4 regions of the Halopseudomonas salina genome follow, and region 3 is predicted to be linked to each of the others. Evidence: predicted binding sites of a transcription regulator. Region 3 holds the regulator's gene; each other region holds the start of a gene.

Region 1 (3,696 bases), on a different contig from region 3:
GTTAACGTCCTTGCGCGGCTCTTTACCGAAGAAGTCGGCAACGGTCTTCTGTACCAGCGGCATACGTGTCTGACCGCCAACCAGAATCACGTCGTTGATCTCGGAAACATCCAGGCCGGCGTCTTTCATGGCTACACGGCATGGCTCGATGCTGCGCTTGACCAGCTCTTCAACCAGAGACTCCAGTTTGGCGCGGGTCACCTTGACGTTCAAGTGCTTGGGACCAGTCGCATCGGCCGTGATGTACGGCAGGTTGACGTCAGTCTGGTTGCTCGAGGACAGCTCAATCTTGGCCTTCTCAGCCGCTTCCTTCAGACGCTGCAGCGCCAGCGGATCGGTGTGCAGGTCGATGCCGTTCTCTTTCTTGAACTCGTCGGCCAGATAGTCGATCAGGCGCATGTCGAAATCTTCGCCACCCAGGAAGGTGTCGCCGTTGGTCGCCAACACTTCGAACTGGTGCTCGCCATCTACTTCGGCAATTTCGATCACGGAAATGTCAAAGGTACCGCCACCCAGGTCGTATACGACGATGGTGGAGTCGCCACGGGACTTGTCCATACCGTAGGCCAGTGCGGCAGCGGTCGGCTCGTTGATGATCCGCTTGACGTCCAGACCGGCGATGCGACCGGCGTCCTTGGTAGCTTGACGCTGGCTGTCGTTGAAGTAGGCCGGAACGGTAATAACCGCTTCGGTTACTTTCTCGCCGAGGTAATCTTCAGCGGTCTTCTTCATTTTCTTCAGCACTTCGGCAGAAATCTGCGGTGGTGCGATCTTCTCGCCCTTCACTTCGACCCAGGCATCGCCGTTATCGGCTTTGACGATCTTGTAGGGGACGAGCTTGATGTCCTTCTGTACGACTTCTTCCTCGAAGCGACGGCCGATAAGACGCTTGACCGCGTTCAGGGTGTTCTGCGGGTTGGTGACCGACTGGCGCTTGGCCGACTGGCCGACCAGGGTCTCGCCATCATTGGTGTATGCAACGATGGAAGGCGTGGTACGAGTACCTTCCGAGTTCTCAATTACCTTGGCTACACCGTTTTCCATCACTGCAACGCAGGAGTTGGTGGTTCCGAGGTCAATACCGATAATCTTGCCCATATGTAAATCTCCGATTCAGCTTTGCCGCGGCTGGCCGGCGGCAGGGGTTTATCTATCTATGCACCCTAGATGGGGGCAGCAAAATCAATTTCAAGCCTGCTCATCAATCGAGGGAGTGTCAGGCTTGTCCGCCGGAGTCTTGCTCACAACGACCATCGCCGGACGCAACAGACGGCCGCTCAGGGTGTAACCCTTCTGAAATACACGGATGACGGTATTGGGCTCGACATTGTCGCGCTCCTCCATCGCCATTGCCTGATGCAGCTCCGGATTGAAGGGCTCGCCATGGGGGTCAACCGCCACGATCTGGAAGCGCTCCAGGGTTTCACCGAACATTTTCAGCGTCAGCTCCATGCCGTCGCGCATCGGCTTGATCGTCGAGTCATTCGGATCAGCCAGCTCAACACCGCGTTCCAGGCTTTCGAGCACCGGCAGCAGATCGTTGGCAAAGCGTTCTAGCGCAAACTTGTGCGCCTTCTCGACTTCCTGCTCGGCGCGTCGACGGGCGTTCTGCACGTCCGCAGCGGCGCGCAGCGCCTGATCCTTCGCAGCGGCCAGCTCATCCTCGAGGACGCTAACCCGCGCAGCCAGATCCTCGGGAGCCTCCGACGAGAGCATGTCTTCCGTCTCTTCAGGGCCAGCAGGATCCTGTCTGTGTTCGTCTGCCATCTGTGTCTCCTATTCTGACTGCGGGGCGCTCGAGCGCCCGTTGACTGGTATCAGCACCTTATATGGGGTCTTTCCCGCGGGCTTCAAGGGGTAGAAACCGCATGCATGCAGAGTACTTGTCGACAGAACGGAAACTACTGTATAAATAACCAGACCAAACTTGCAGGAGCCTGGCCATGCTCGTCCACCTGGCGGTGAACAACTACGCGATCGTCGACCATCTTGAACTGGAGATCAGCAGCGGAATGACTGCGATCACCGGGGAGACCGGTGCCGGCAAGTCGATCATGCTCGACGCCCTCGCGCTGACCCTGGGTGACCGGGCAGACAGCGGCGCCGTGCGCCCGGGCACCGACAAGGCCGACATCCTGGCGACCTTCGACATCAGCCAGATTCCCGAAGCCACCGCCTGGCTTACCGAGCGCGACCTGGCGGGTGACGACCAGCAGGTGATCTTGCGCCGGGTGATTACCGCCGAAGGACGCTCCCGCGGCTACATCAATGGCAGCCCCTGCCCGCAGCAGGACCTGAAAACCCTGGGCGGCATGCTTATCGATATTCACAGCCAGCACGAGCATCAGTCGCTGCTCAAGCCCGATACCCACCGCCGCTTACTCGACGACTACGCCGGAAGTCGCGAGCTCGCCCGCCAGGTGCAACTGGCTGCGCAGCGCTGCAAGCAGACCGAACAGGCATTGCAGCAAGCCAGTCAACAGGGTGACGAGAAGAGCTCACGGCTTCAACTGCTGACCTACCAGCTTGAAGAGCTGGATAACCTCAGCCTGCAGGAAGGCGAAATCGAGGAGCTGGAAAACGACCAGCGTCAGCTGGCCAACGCCGAGCAGATCATGCAGTCGTGCCAGCAGGTCATCAACCTGTGCAGCGAGAACGACAGTGGTAGCGTGCTACAGGCGCTAACAGCCAGCCAACAGCGCCTGACTGCTTTCAAGAACAACCATCACAGCCTGGATGAAGCCAACGGCATGCTCGCCAGTGCGCAGATCCAGATCGAGGAAGCGGTGGGCGAGCTGACCCGCTACCTGGACCATTTCGAGGCAGACCCCGAGCGCCAGCAACAGGTGGAGGAGCGCCTTGGCGTGATCCATGACCTGGCACGCAAGCACCGGGTCAATCCGGACGAATTACCGGCCCTGCAGCAAAAATTGATCGACGAACTGGAGAGCATGCAGCAACAGGATCTGGACGCCGAGCGCCTGGGTGAGGAGCTTGAGGCATTCCGCGAACACTACCGGCAGCTGGCCGTGGAGCTCAGCGGGGTGCGCCATGAGGCTGCTATTCGCCTGGGTGAAGCCGTTACCGGCCAGATCCAGCAACTGGGCATGCCCGGAGGCCAGGTCAAGGTGCAGCTGCAGCCCCACGCTGCCGAAGCCATAATGCCCCATGGACAGGAGGCGGTTGAGCTCCTGGTCAGCGCCAACCCTGGTCAGCCCGCCAAGCCACTGGCCAAGGTCGCCTCCGGCGGCGAATTATCGCGCATCAGCCTGGGCATCCAGGTCACCACCGTGCAAACCTCACGCGTGCCGACGCTGGTGTTTGATGAGGTCGATGTGGGTATCGGCGGCCCTACGGCCGAAATTGTGGGCAGCATGCTGCGCAAGCTGGGCAGCAATGGCCAGGTCCTCACCGTCACTCACCTGCCCCAGGTGGCCGCCCATGGTCACCAGCACCTATTCGTGCGCAAGGAACAGACCGATGAATCCACCAGTACGCGCATCGACCGGCTAAGCCAGGAAGGCCGGGTGCAGGAGATTGCGCGGATGCTGGGCGGCATCGACATGACCGAGGAATCCCTGGCCCATGCCCGCAAACTGATGTCGGTCGCACAATAAACCAACGCAAAACGAGCGCTCACAAAAAAGCCAGGCTCGAGGCCTGGCTTTTTGATCAGCTGACGCGTTCGCTGTCCGC
Region 2 (3,696 bases), on a different contig from region 3:
ACGATCTGGCTGGAGAGGGGCAGGTATTCGATGCTGCCGGTTTTGCCGACTACCTTGCCGGCCTGACCGAGCGATTCCCGATCATCTCCATTGAAGACGGCATGGACGAGTCCGACTGGGCTGGCTGGAAGATTCTGACCCAGAAGATCGGCGACAAGGTGCAACTGGTGGGTGACGATCTGTTCGTGACTAACACCAAGATCCTCAAGCGCGGTATCGATGAGTCCATTGGTAACTCCATCCTGATCAAGTTCAACCAGATCGGTTCATTGACCGAAACGCTGGAAGCCATCCAGATGGCCAAGGCTGCCGGTTTTACTGCGGTGATTTCGCATCGCTCGGGCGAAACCGAAGACAGCACTATTGCCGACCTGGCGGTGGGCACCTCGGCTGGCCAGATCAAGACCGGCTCGCTATGCCGTTCCGACCGCGTGGCCAAGTACAACCAGTTGTTGCGTATTGAAGAGCAGCTTCAGGGCAAGGCCAAGTACAACGGTCGTGCCGAGTTCCGTAGCTGAGTGATGCTGCCCATGGCCGCTATCACAGCGCAACTCGCCAGTTGCATACCGGAGGCAGCCCTGGCTGGGCTGTCACGGCTGAGTGCTGACTGTGGGGGGCACCTTCTGTGAAGTGGCTATGGGTAGTCGCGTTGCTGTTGCTCGCCGGGCTGCAATATCGTCTCTGGGTAGGCGAGGGCAGTCTCGCCCATGTCACCCAGCTCAAGCAGGAAATTGCCGAGCAGTCGCGGGTCAATGAACAACTGCTCGAACGTAACCGGGTCCTGACAGCCGAAGTCAGAGAGCTGAAACAGGGGCTGGAAACCGTTGAAGAGCGTGCCCGGCACGAGTTGGGCATGATCCGTGAGGGTGAGACACTTTTTCAGCTGAGCACCGACTGATGACCTCGTCAGTGACTTACTGGGTGGTCATTCCCGCAGCGGGTATCGGCTCGCGTATGCGGGCCGATCGGCCCAAACAATATCTGCCACTTGGCGATCGCGCTCTGATCGAACATACCCTTGATTGTTTTCTGGACCGGCCTGGTCTCAAGGGGCTGGTTGTCTGTTTATCGGCTGTCGATCGCTGGTGGGATGATCTGGCCTGTGCCAGCGACACGCGAATCCAGCATGTTGTTGGCGGCCGCGACCGTGCCGACTCGGTTCTCGCCGGGCTGCTGGCGCTTTTGCAGCAAGGTGCAGACAGGGAAGACTGGGTGCTGGTGCATGATGCAGCCCGTCCCAATCTGTCGGCGACGGACTTGCACAATCTGCTCAACACCCTGGCTGATGATCCTGTTGGCGGGCTCCTGGCGGTACCAGTGCGCGATACGCTGAAATGCGCCGGGCCTGATGGCAGGGTTGCTTCCACTCCAGACCGTTCCCTGTTCTGGCAGGCTTACACGCCACAGATGTTTCGTCTTGGCGCCTTGCACGATGCCCTTTTCCGAGCGCTGGCTGCCGGCGTGTCGATCACCGATGAGGCCTCGGCCATGGAGCATGCCGGCCAGGCGCCCCGTCTGGTCGAGGGCCGCTCGGACAATATCAAGGTTACCCGTCCCGAAGATCTTGAGTGGCTGGCACGCTTGCGCGGCTAGCACAACAGCTCTCGTTCCCGGCTCTGGCTTGGCACGCTTTCCAGCAGGGTCATCAATTGTCCTCTCTGTATTTTTTCTTCTGACCGGAGTTGTCGGGCCATCCGTCTGCCCAGTACAAAATCCCGTTGACCGAGTTTTTGCCGGTGATATGCTGTATGTATATACAGTAATCGTGGGGTAGGGATCATGGGTGCCGTTGTCGCTCTGGACACCTTGTTGCAGCAGCGTCAGGTTTGGAAAGGCCAGCCTACGGGTTTGCCTGCCCATATTCAGCCTACCGGGCATGCGGCTCTGGATGCGGCATTACCCGCCGGTGGCTGGCCAGATACAGCTTTGAGCGAGATCCTTTATGCCCGCGATGGCATGGGCGAACTACAATTGCTCTGGCCCACCCTGGCGCGTTTGAGCCAGGCAGGTGAGCGCATCATGCTGGTCGCGCCGCCCTTCATCCCCTATGTTCCGGCCTGGCAGGCTGCGGGGATCGATCAGCGGCAACTGGTGATGGTTGATGCTGCGGGGGATCAGGCTCTGTGGGCCGCAGAGCAATGCCTGCGATCGGGCTGTTTTGGCGCGGTAATCTGTTGGCCTCAGCGCGCTGGTGATCGAGCACTGCGGCGGATCCAGGTCGCCGCGGAAACTGGCGAAACTCTGGCTTTTGCCTATCGGCCGCTGGCTGAATCAGCAAATCCGTCACCCGCGGCGTTGCGCCTGGTGATCGATGATGCGGCAGGCCAGGTCAGGGTGCTCAAGTGCCGTGGCGGTCGCCCCTCGGCTAATGCGATAAGCATTCGAGCAGGGCGCTAAAGCTATGCGTTGGGCCTGCATACTCTTTCCCCAGTTAGCTCTTGATGGCGTGCTGCGACATCGTGAAGACCCCAAGGCAGCGCTGGCTCTTATTGCTGGTCCAGCTCAGCGGCGGATGCTGCAGACGGTTACTCCTGCCGCACGCGAGCTCGGCCTGCGACCCGGCATGACGCTTACCGCGGCCAGGGCATTGACCGATGAGTTTGTTATCGCTGAATACGACGAAAAGCAGATCGAGCACTGGCATCATCTTCTGGCTGCCTGGGCCTATCGTTTCAGCTCCCACGTGAGTCTGCATTATCCTCGGGCTTTACTTCTGGAAGTACAGTCGAGCATGGGGCTGTTCGGTCCCTGGTTGCATTTCGAACAACGGCTGCGCAATGAGCTGGATGCCATGGGCTTCCGCCATCGCATTGCCCTGGCGCCCAATCCCGCTGCTGCCCGGATGCTGGCCAATAGTCATGACGGCATTGCCGTTCCTGACCGGCATGCACTGCGAGAAACGTTAGGTAGGATGTCTGTTGAGCGTATTGGCCTGGCTGGTGAGACGGCGACTGCCTTTTCGCGGATGGGGCTGCGGCGCTTGCATCAGGTGCTCGCGCTGCCCCGCGATACCCTGGCCCGGCGTTTCCCGGAACAGGTTCTGCGGCATATCGACACCTTGCTCGGGGACCGCCCCCTGGTGCTTGATTGTTTCGCACCGCCGGATTTTTTCGATGTGCGCATCGAGCTCAATTTTGATGTGGAGTCCAATCAGACGTTATTTTTTCCCGTCAAAAGGTTGGTGTCCGACCTGGCAGCCTTTCTTGCAGGTCGCGATAGCGGAGTGCAGCGTTTTATCCTGCATCTGGAGCACCGCAATCTGGAGGATACCCGGCTCACAGTCGGCCTGTTGGCGGCTGAACGCGAGTCCGAGATGCTCTTCGAATTGACCCGCGGACGACTCGAAACCCTGCAGATACCCGCTCCGGTCCAGGCCGTGCGCCTGGTTGCCAGGGACCTGCCACGTTTTGTGCCCGAATCATCCCAGCTGTTCGAAGATCGGCCGCAGCAGAAGCTGCCCTGGGAGCAGTTACGTGAACGGCTGCGCGCCCGCCTGGGCGATGATGCTGTGCTTGATATATGCAGCCATCCGGATCATCGACCCGAACACGCCTGGCGCCAACAGGCAGCAGGCAAACCTGACCTGGCGGTTGCCCTGCCGTTGCGGCCTGGCTGGCTGGTGTCCGAACCTGTCGCGCTGGGGGACGATGCCGGACAGATACTGGCGGGCCCGGAAAGGATCGAGTCCGGTTGGTG
Region 3 (3,696 bases):
GCCGGCCGATGATGATTCGCACCGCGTCAACCGGTGTGTTCCTGGGTTGTTCGGGCTATGCATTGCCGCCAAAGGAACGCTGCAAGGCGACCGTGAATCTGGTGCCTGGTAACGAAGTGGCCGCCGATGATGAAGAGGGTGAGTCCCGTGTACTGCGTAACAAGCGTCGGTGCCCGGTGTGCAGCACCGCGATGGACAGCTACCTGGTAGACGAGCAGCACAAGCTGCACGTATGCGGTAACAATCCCGACTGCCCCGGTTTCGAAATTGAAGAAGGTGCTTTCAAGATCAAGGGTTATGATGGTCCAAGGTTGGATTGCGATAAGTGCGGCAGCGAGATGCAGCTCAAGACGGGTCGTTTCGGCAAATACTTTGGCTGTACCAATAGCGAATGCAAGAACACCCGCAAATTGCTGAGAAATGGCGAGGCTGCGCCGCCGAAGATGGATCCGGTGCCCATGCCCGAGCTGGCCTGTGAAAAGGTCGATGACGTGTACGTGCTGCGCGATGGCGCTTCGGGCATGTTCCTGGCCGCCAGCCAGTTTCCGAAGAACCGCGAAACCCGCGCGCCATTGGTGAAGGAATTGCTACCGCATCGCAAGGAAATCGATCCCAAGTATCATTTCCTGCTGGAGGCGCCGGTAGCGGATCCGGACGGCGTGCCGACGGTTATTCGTTACAGCCGCAAGACCAAAGAGCAATATGTTCAGAGTGAAGTCGACGGCAAGCCCAATGGATGGCGCGCCTATCATGACGGCAAGCGCTGGGTCGAGGATGACAAGCGGCCGAAAGCCAAGAGCTGAGGGTTGACCCATGGCCAATGAAGTCTATACCCGTACCAACCAGGCTTTGTATTTTGCCCGCCTGGCGATCGAGTCTTGGTCCGAGGCTGAAACCTCGGATGCGCTGTCTGCCTTCACTATGACGCGCTACCACCGCGAGCATGCGTTGTTTCATCTGCATCGTGCCGTACTGGCGGTTGCCCATGAAGTTGCTGACCGCTATCGCTGGCCGTTGTTGGAGGTTCGCTCGCTGGACATGATGCTCGACCCGCAGACCGTTGAGCGTTTCCCAGGGCCTGAACTGGCTGAACTGAGCGAGCTGGCCAAGGCATCGGACACCTGGCTGGGGCGGCTGCTGAAAGGGTGGGATATCCTGAATCTACCGCCGCGACCAGAGGAGGCCAAGGCGCCTGCCGATGACCTGATTGCGGTCAGCGCAGTCAAGGCATCGGTTGATTGGTCTCTGGTCGATGCACGTGAAGCTCACACCGCTCTGACCGAGCGCGTTGGCTGCTACCGTGAAGGGATGGTGGAGTGGTAGCAGTCCCTGCGATTGCTCGCAGCATTGTGTTAAGCTGCGCGGCCAATCAACAGGAGACCCGACATGTCCTCTTCATCGTTTCTGGAGATAGTAGAGCTGGAAAATGGCAAAGTAGCTCTGCGCCGCTCCAATGAAGAAGCCGAGCCCCTGGTGGTCATCGAGTTTTCTGCTGACGCTCAGGACTTCCTGCAGGGCCATTACATCGAAGTTGCCAAGGCAATGATCAGCGCTGGTATGCAGGTTGCCGGTCAGGTGATGGAAGAGGGTGAGCCCTATTCGGAAGGCCGTATCCTGCACTAGGCGCACGCCCTTGTGATGCTTGAAGGGGGTTGAGGTGCTATTCACAACCCCCGTTTGCTACTTCGCTCAGCGCTTTTACGCCGCCAGACAGCTATCCAGACATACATTCAGACTCTGACAGCGACCTTTGCCAGCGGCCAGGCGTAACTGCTGACTTGCACGCCCACTCTGACCGTCTGTTGCCAGCCAACTCACCACAGTATGACTACAGCCGAGGCTGAGTAATTCACAACAGAGTTCAAGGCTGTCCATTCCCGGTTTGCATCTGACGATCAGTATCCGTTCCGGATTGAGCCCCGCGTTACGCAGCCACTGGTGGCTTACCGTTTCGGGGGGGTCAAGCAGTGTCAGCCAACCAGGTGCATCGGCCTGGCTTAGATCGCGCAGGACTGGTGCCAGCCATTGCAGGCACTGCCTGGGAGCGCCATTGAGGCGGATCTCGCTGAAGGCGTCTTCGGGCTCGGCGTGGCGCGTCGGTCGCGTGCTGGCCAGCGCCGGCTTTGACGGAAGTGCGTAGCGGGACGCCATCAGAGCATTATGAAAGAGCTCCGGTTGTACGGCGGTACTGATTGATCGGTGATGGTCGTGGGAATACAGCATATTGAACCCCTCTAGCGGCGTATTACGCCGACACTCAAGCCTTCGATGGTCAGTTCCTCTTCACCCAGATCAACTTCTATCGGTGCAAAATCCGGGTTTTCTGCGTGAAGCAGAACCTTGCGGCCCTGTTTCTGAAAGCGTTTCACGGTAACTTCATCGCCAATGCGGGCAACCACGATCTGCCCGTTACGGGCAACGGCGGTGCGATGAACTGCCAGCAGATCGCCGTCAAGAATGCCGACGTCGCGCATACTCAGACCCTGCACCCGAAGCAGGTAATCGGCCCGGGGATGGAAAAACCCCGGGTCTATCTGGCAGTGATCCTCGATATTTTCCAGTGCCAGCACCGGCGCGCCTGCTGCTACCCTGCCGATGACGGGTAGCCGCCCCTCGGGGGTATCGATATCCTGTTCGGGTAGACGTATGCCCCGGGACGCACCCGGAATCATTTCAATTGCCCCTTTACGGGCCAGGGCGCGCAGATGATCTTCCGCCGCGTTGGGCGATTTGAATCCGAGTACCCGAGCTATGTCTACACGGGTAGGGGGATAGCCGTTGGCATCCATGTACTCCTTGATGAAGGCAAGGATCTGTTGTTGTCTGGCGGTCAGTTTCTGCATCCGGCTCTACCTGTTTGTATATACAGTAACTGTGATTATATACAGTTGTTAGTGGAGGGCAAGGGGCAGTCTCAATTCTGTCAATGACCTGGTTTCGTTTTGGCTGCTTGACACTGAATGCGTTTGAAACGTATGTTTGAAACAAATGTTTACTAGCGGAATCGCCCATGGCCCAGTCTGATACTGTCGAACGCATTCTTGATGCAGCCGAGCAACTCTTCGCCGAGAAAGGTTTTGCAGAGACATCGTTGCGCCTGATCACCAGCAAGGCGGGGGTGAATCTGGCGGCGGTAAATTATCACTTTGGTTCCAAGAAGGCCTTGATTCAGGCGGTATTCGTGCGTTTTCTGAATCCCTTTGTCAGCAGCCTGGAGCAGGAACTCGACCGTCATCAGCAGCAGGGCAGTGCTTCTCAGCTTACCCTGGAACAGTTGCTCGAGATGCTGGTGAGACAGGCACTGACCGTGAAGCCGCGCAGCGGCAACGATCTGGCGATTTTCATGCGCCTGCTGGGGCTGGCCTTCAGTCAGAGTCAGGGTCATCTGCGCAAGTATCTTGCAGAGGTTTATGGCAAGGTGTTTCAGCGTTACATGCAGTTGGTGTTTACTGCGGCTCCGCAATTGCCGCCAACCGAGCTTTTCTGGCGGGTGCACTTCATGCTGGGTAGCGCTGCGTTCACGATGTCGAGCATGAAAGCGCTGCGCGCGATTGCCGAAGCGGAATTCGACACTCAGACAGGTATTGATCAGGTGCTCAAGCTGATGGTGCCGTTTCTCGCGGCGGGCATGCGCGCAGAGAGCGTCATGCCGTCCATAACCGCCGGGACCCAAACCCGGTCCGTCCCCGAACCAGT
Region 4 (3,696 bases), on a different contig from region 3:
ATGAGGCTACGGATGTGCGGCAACGCGATACGTTGGGTTTCCTTGGCGTAACACATCAGCGCACCGGCCGCACCCAGCCCCAGCGTCAGGTCGTTGCAGCCGAAGCCGACCAGGTCCTTGGTGCCGAATTGTTGGGTCAGAGATTTGAATGCGCTATCGCGATCAAACTCCCAGGGTGCTCGTCGGCGCACCGCACGACGTCGCTCGATTGGCGTGTTCGTCTCCCAGTCATCGGGTATCAGCAATTCTGCAGGTGCCAGTCTCTCTAGCTCACCCAGTAGTGTTTCCCAGCCCTGTAATTCCATCACACAGAAACGCCCGCTATTGATATCCAGCGTGGCCAGGCCAAAACCTCGCTCGCTACCGACCAGTGCGGCCAACAGGTTGTCGCGCCGCTCGTCCAGCAAAGCCTCGTCACTGACCGTGCCGGGTGTGAGGATGCGAACCACCTGCCTTTCTACCGGCCCCTTGCTGGTAGCCGGATCGCCGATCTGTTCGCAGATCACCACAGACTCGCCAAGCTTCACCAGTCGGGCCAGATAACCTTCTGCGGCGTGATAGGGAATGCCGGCCATCGGAATGGGTTGGCCGCCGGACTGTCCGCGGGCAGTCAGGGTAATGTCGAGTAGGCGCGCAGCTTTTTTCGCATCATCAAAAAACAGCTCGTAGAAATCCCCCATGCGATAAAACAGCAGCTCGTGCGGATGGTGCTGCTTGATCCCGAAGTACTGCTGCATCATCGGTGTGTGGCTAGATCCGGATGGCTGGTTTCGAGCTTCTTTTTTCATCTTAATCCATTGAAAATCAGGTTATTTCATCGCATCGCACAGAGTCGCGCAGGGGTTTCAGCACATGGATCTGGAGGGAGCGACTGGGGTAGCGCGCCAGAGTAGCAAACCGGCAAGGTCAAAAACAGTTGAAAACATCAAGTGCCACCACCGGATAACCCGGGGGATGAATCCGTAGTTGGAGACTGGCATAGTCTATTCAGTTTTATGAGAGGAGTGCGCATGTCGAACTATGATCACTTGATTGACGCTACGGCCGCCCGGCTGGGCAATGTATTGCAGCGTCACGGCTTGAATGTGAGTGCAGCAGAATCTTGCACCGGAGGCGGCATCTGTGAGGCCATCACTCGCGTCAGTGGCAGCTCTGCCTGGTTCCAGACGGGCTTTGTCACCTATGCCAATCAGAGCAAAAGCCGTTGGCTGGGCGTGCATGAGGGTGATCTGCAGGCTCATGGTGCGGTAAGTGAGCCGGTGGTGCGCGCGATGGCCAGTGGTGCGCTGGCAGCCGCTGAAGCTGATATTGCGGTCGCGGTAAGTGGCATCGCCGGTCCGGATGGTGGGACCGCAGAGAAGCCGGTGGGCACGGTATGGTTTGCCTGGGCCCTGCGCGACGGCACAGTCAGCTCCGGCTGCCGCCGTTTGCAGGGCAATCGCCGGGAAGTGCGCGCCCAGACCGTTTTGCACTCTCTGGAGGGCCTGATCAAGGCCGCAGAGCAGTTGGCTGTGAGCCAGTCCTCAACCTGATTAAACAAGGGGTAGGCGGCGGCAGACTTCTGTGAAATAATACTGACCATATATACAGTAGTTTTCGTTTTCCGGGCACTCGCGTACCCGCCACTCCAAGAGGATGCACAATGGACGACAACAAGAAAAAGGCGCTTACGGCTGCCTTGAGTCAGATTGAACGTCAGTTTGGCAAGGGTGCGGTGATGCGCATGGGTGATCAAGAGCGTATGGCCATCCCGTCAATCTCAACCGGTTCCCTGGGGTTGGATATTGCCCTGGGCCTGGGAGGTTTGCCCAGGGGCCGGGTCGTCGAGATTTATGGTCCGGAATCTTCAGGTAAAACCACACTGACTCTCTCGGTCATTGCCCAGGCGCAGAAGCAAGGTGCTACCTGTGCTTTCGTTGACGCAGAGCACGCACTGGATCCCGAATATGCCGGCAAGCTTGGTGTGATCGTGGATGATCTGCTGGTTTCTCAGCCTGATACCGGTGAGCAGGCTCTGGAAATTACCGACATGCTGGTACGCTCCAACGCGGTCGACGTAATTGTCATCGACTCGGTAGCAGCCCTGGTACCCAAGGCCGAAATCGAGGGCGAGATGGGTGATCACCACGTCGGTGTGCAGGCCCGCCTGATGTCCCAGGCCCTGCGCAAGATTACCGGTAACATCAAGAACGCCAATTGCCTGGTTATTTTCATCAACCAGATCCGCATGAAGATCGGCGTGATGTTCGGCAACCCGGAAACCACTACAGGTGGTAACGCGCTGAAGTTCTACTCCTCCGTCCGTCTGGATATCCGCCGTACCGGCGCGGTGAAGGAAGGCGACGAAGTAGTGGGTAGTGAGACCCGCGTCAAGGTAGTCAAAAACAAGGTGGCGCCTCCGTTCCGTCAGGCTGAATTTCAGATCCTCTACGGTTCCGGCATCTATCACAATGCCGAGATCATCGATCTGGGCGTGCAAATTGGCCTGGTCGAGAAATCCGGCGCCTGGTATGCCTACAAGGGCAACAAGATTGGCCAGGGCAAGGCCAATGCAGCCAAATACATGGCCGAGAATCCGGCCATTGCCGACGAGATCGAGAAGGCTATTCGTGATCAGCTGTTGCCCAAGCCCAGCAACGCCAAGGCAGCGGCTGTCGAGGCCAGCGCCGACGTTGATCTGTAATCTGACGCGACATCATGTTTGGTCGTCAGCAGCAGCTTGAAACGCCCCAGGAAATCCGGCGCAGCGCGCTGGACTTGCTGGCGCGACGTGAGCATAGCCGGCTCGAAATGCTACGCAAGCTAAAGCTGCGTGGCGCTTCTACCGACCAGTGTGAAGCAGTGATCGATCAATTGCAGGAAGATGGCCTACTAAGCGACGAGCGATTCTGCGAGGCCTACGTGCATGCCCGGGTTCAGCGTGGTTACGGCCCGCAGCGACTTGCAGAGGAGTTACGCGAGCGCGGCGTGGCCGAGCATCTTGTCAGCGACGTGCTGGGACTGGACTGGGATTGGTCCAAACGGGCCAGCGTGGCATTCGCCAAACGCTTTCCTGAAGGCCCTGCAGAAGATCTCAAGCAGCGTGCGAAACAGCTCAATTTCATGCGCTACCGGGGTTTCGCAGATTTTCGACTCGATTGACGTAATTGATAAGTGCTCTTAACCGGCCCTGATGGCGGCCGTTAAAGCTGAATACCAGACGATGCATTCCATCCAATTCTGGCTCATCCGGATCTGGGCATCCGGTACCTACCTGCTCGAAATCCCCTCCTTCGCAAATATCATTGAATTGTTCGTTGATCTGGTCCAGTGTGAGATCGCTCAGTGGCTTGTGCATCCGCAGCTGATAGCGCCTATCAACCCATCTGGATGAATGGTAATTGCTGTAGAAGTGCAGAATTTCCTGCATGGCCTGATCAGGTGAGCGCGCCAGTGTGATCAGATTGAAGTCGGCCTCAAGTATGTATCCCTGATCACACATCTGGTTTTTGAAAAAAGTCAGCAGACCGTCCCAGAAGCCACCATCGGGAACGTCGAGCAGGATAATGGGTACTACCGGACTCTTGCCGGTCTGGATCAGCGTCAGCACCTCCAGGGTTTCATCCAGAGTGCCAAAGCCTCCCGGGCATAGAACCAGCGCGTCAGCTTCCTTGACGAAAAACAGCTTGCGCAAAAAGAAAAATCTGAAACGCAGGT

The links. The regulator LexA, encoded in region 3, represses DNA repair genes until DNA is damaged. The targets are predictions, from matches to a motif close to CTGTNTNNNNANACAG.
Region 1: a site for LexA is predicted at 1,905-1,920, ahead of recN (DNA repair protein RecN). Genes of this name have one in related genera too.
Region 2: a site for LexA is predicted at 1,745-1,760, ahead of imuA (translesion DNA synthesis-associated protein ImuA). Genes of this name have one in related genera too.
Region 4: a site for LexA is predicted at 1,575-1,590, ahead of recA (recombinase RecA). Genes of this name have one in related genera too.

What each region holds. Positions count from the first base shown of each region.
Region 1 is NZ_BMFF01000006.1:71,198-74,893, reverse strand. Features, by position in the region: gene dnaK (molecular chaperone DnaK) at 1-1,098, opposite strand, end outside; gene grpE (nucleotide exchange factor GrpE) at 1,189-1,767, opposite strand; gene recN (DNA repair protein RecN) at 1,944-3,617, shown strand.
Region 2 is NZ_BMFF01000001.1:165,110-168,805, forward strand. Features, by position in the region: gene eno (phosphopyruvate hydratase) at 1-518, shown strand, start outside; gene IEV54_RS00790 (septum formation initiator family protein) at 608-898, shown strand; gene ispD (2-C-methyl-D-erythritol 4-phosphate cytidylyltransferase) at 898-1,593, shown strand; gene imuA (translesion DNA synthesis-associated protein ImuA) at 1,780-2,397, shown strand; gene IEV54_RS00805 (Y-family DNA polymerase) at 2,402-3,696, shown strand, end outside.
Region 3 is NZ_BMFF01000004.1:430,405-434,100, reverse strand. Features, by position in the region: gene topA (type I DNA topoisomerase) at 1-803, shown strand, start outside; gene IEV54_RS12005 (DUF6586 family protein) at 814-1,323, shown strand; gene IEV54_RS12000 (hypothetical protein) at 1,387-1,623, shown strand; gene sulA (SOS-induced cell division inhibitor SulA) at 1,699-2,223, opposite strand; gene lexA (transcriptional repressor LexA) at 2,235-2,843, opposite strand; gene IEV54_RS11985 (TetR/AcrR family transcriptional regulator) at 3,011-3,696, shown strand, end outside.
Region 4 is NZ_BMFF01000001.1:217,926-221,621, forward strand. Features, by position in the region: gene mutS (DNA mismatch repair protein MutS) at 1-788, opposite strand, end outside; gene IEV54_RS01040 (CinA family protein) at 1,011-1,532, shown strand; gene recA (recombinase RecA) at 1,643-2,683, shown strand; gene IEV54_RS01050 (regulatory protein RecX) at 2,698-3,141, shown strand; gene IEV54_RS01055 (LOG family protein) at 3,101-3,696, opposite strand, start outside.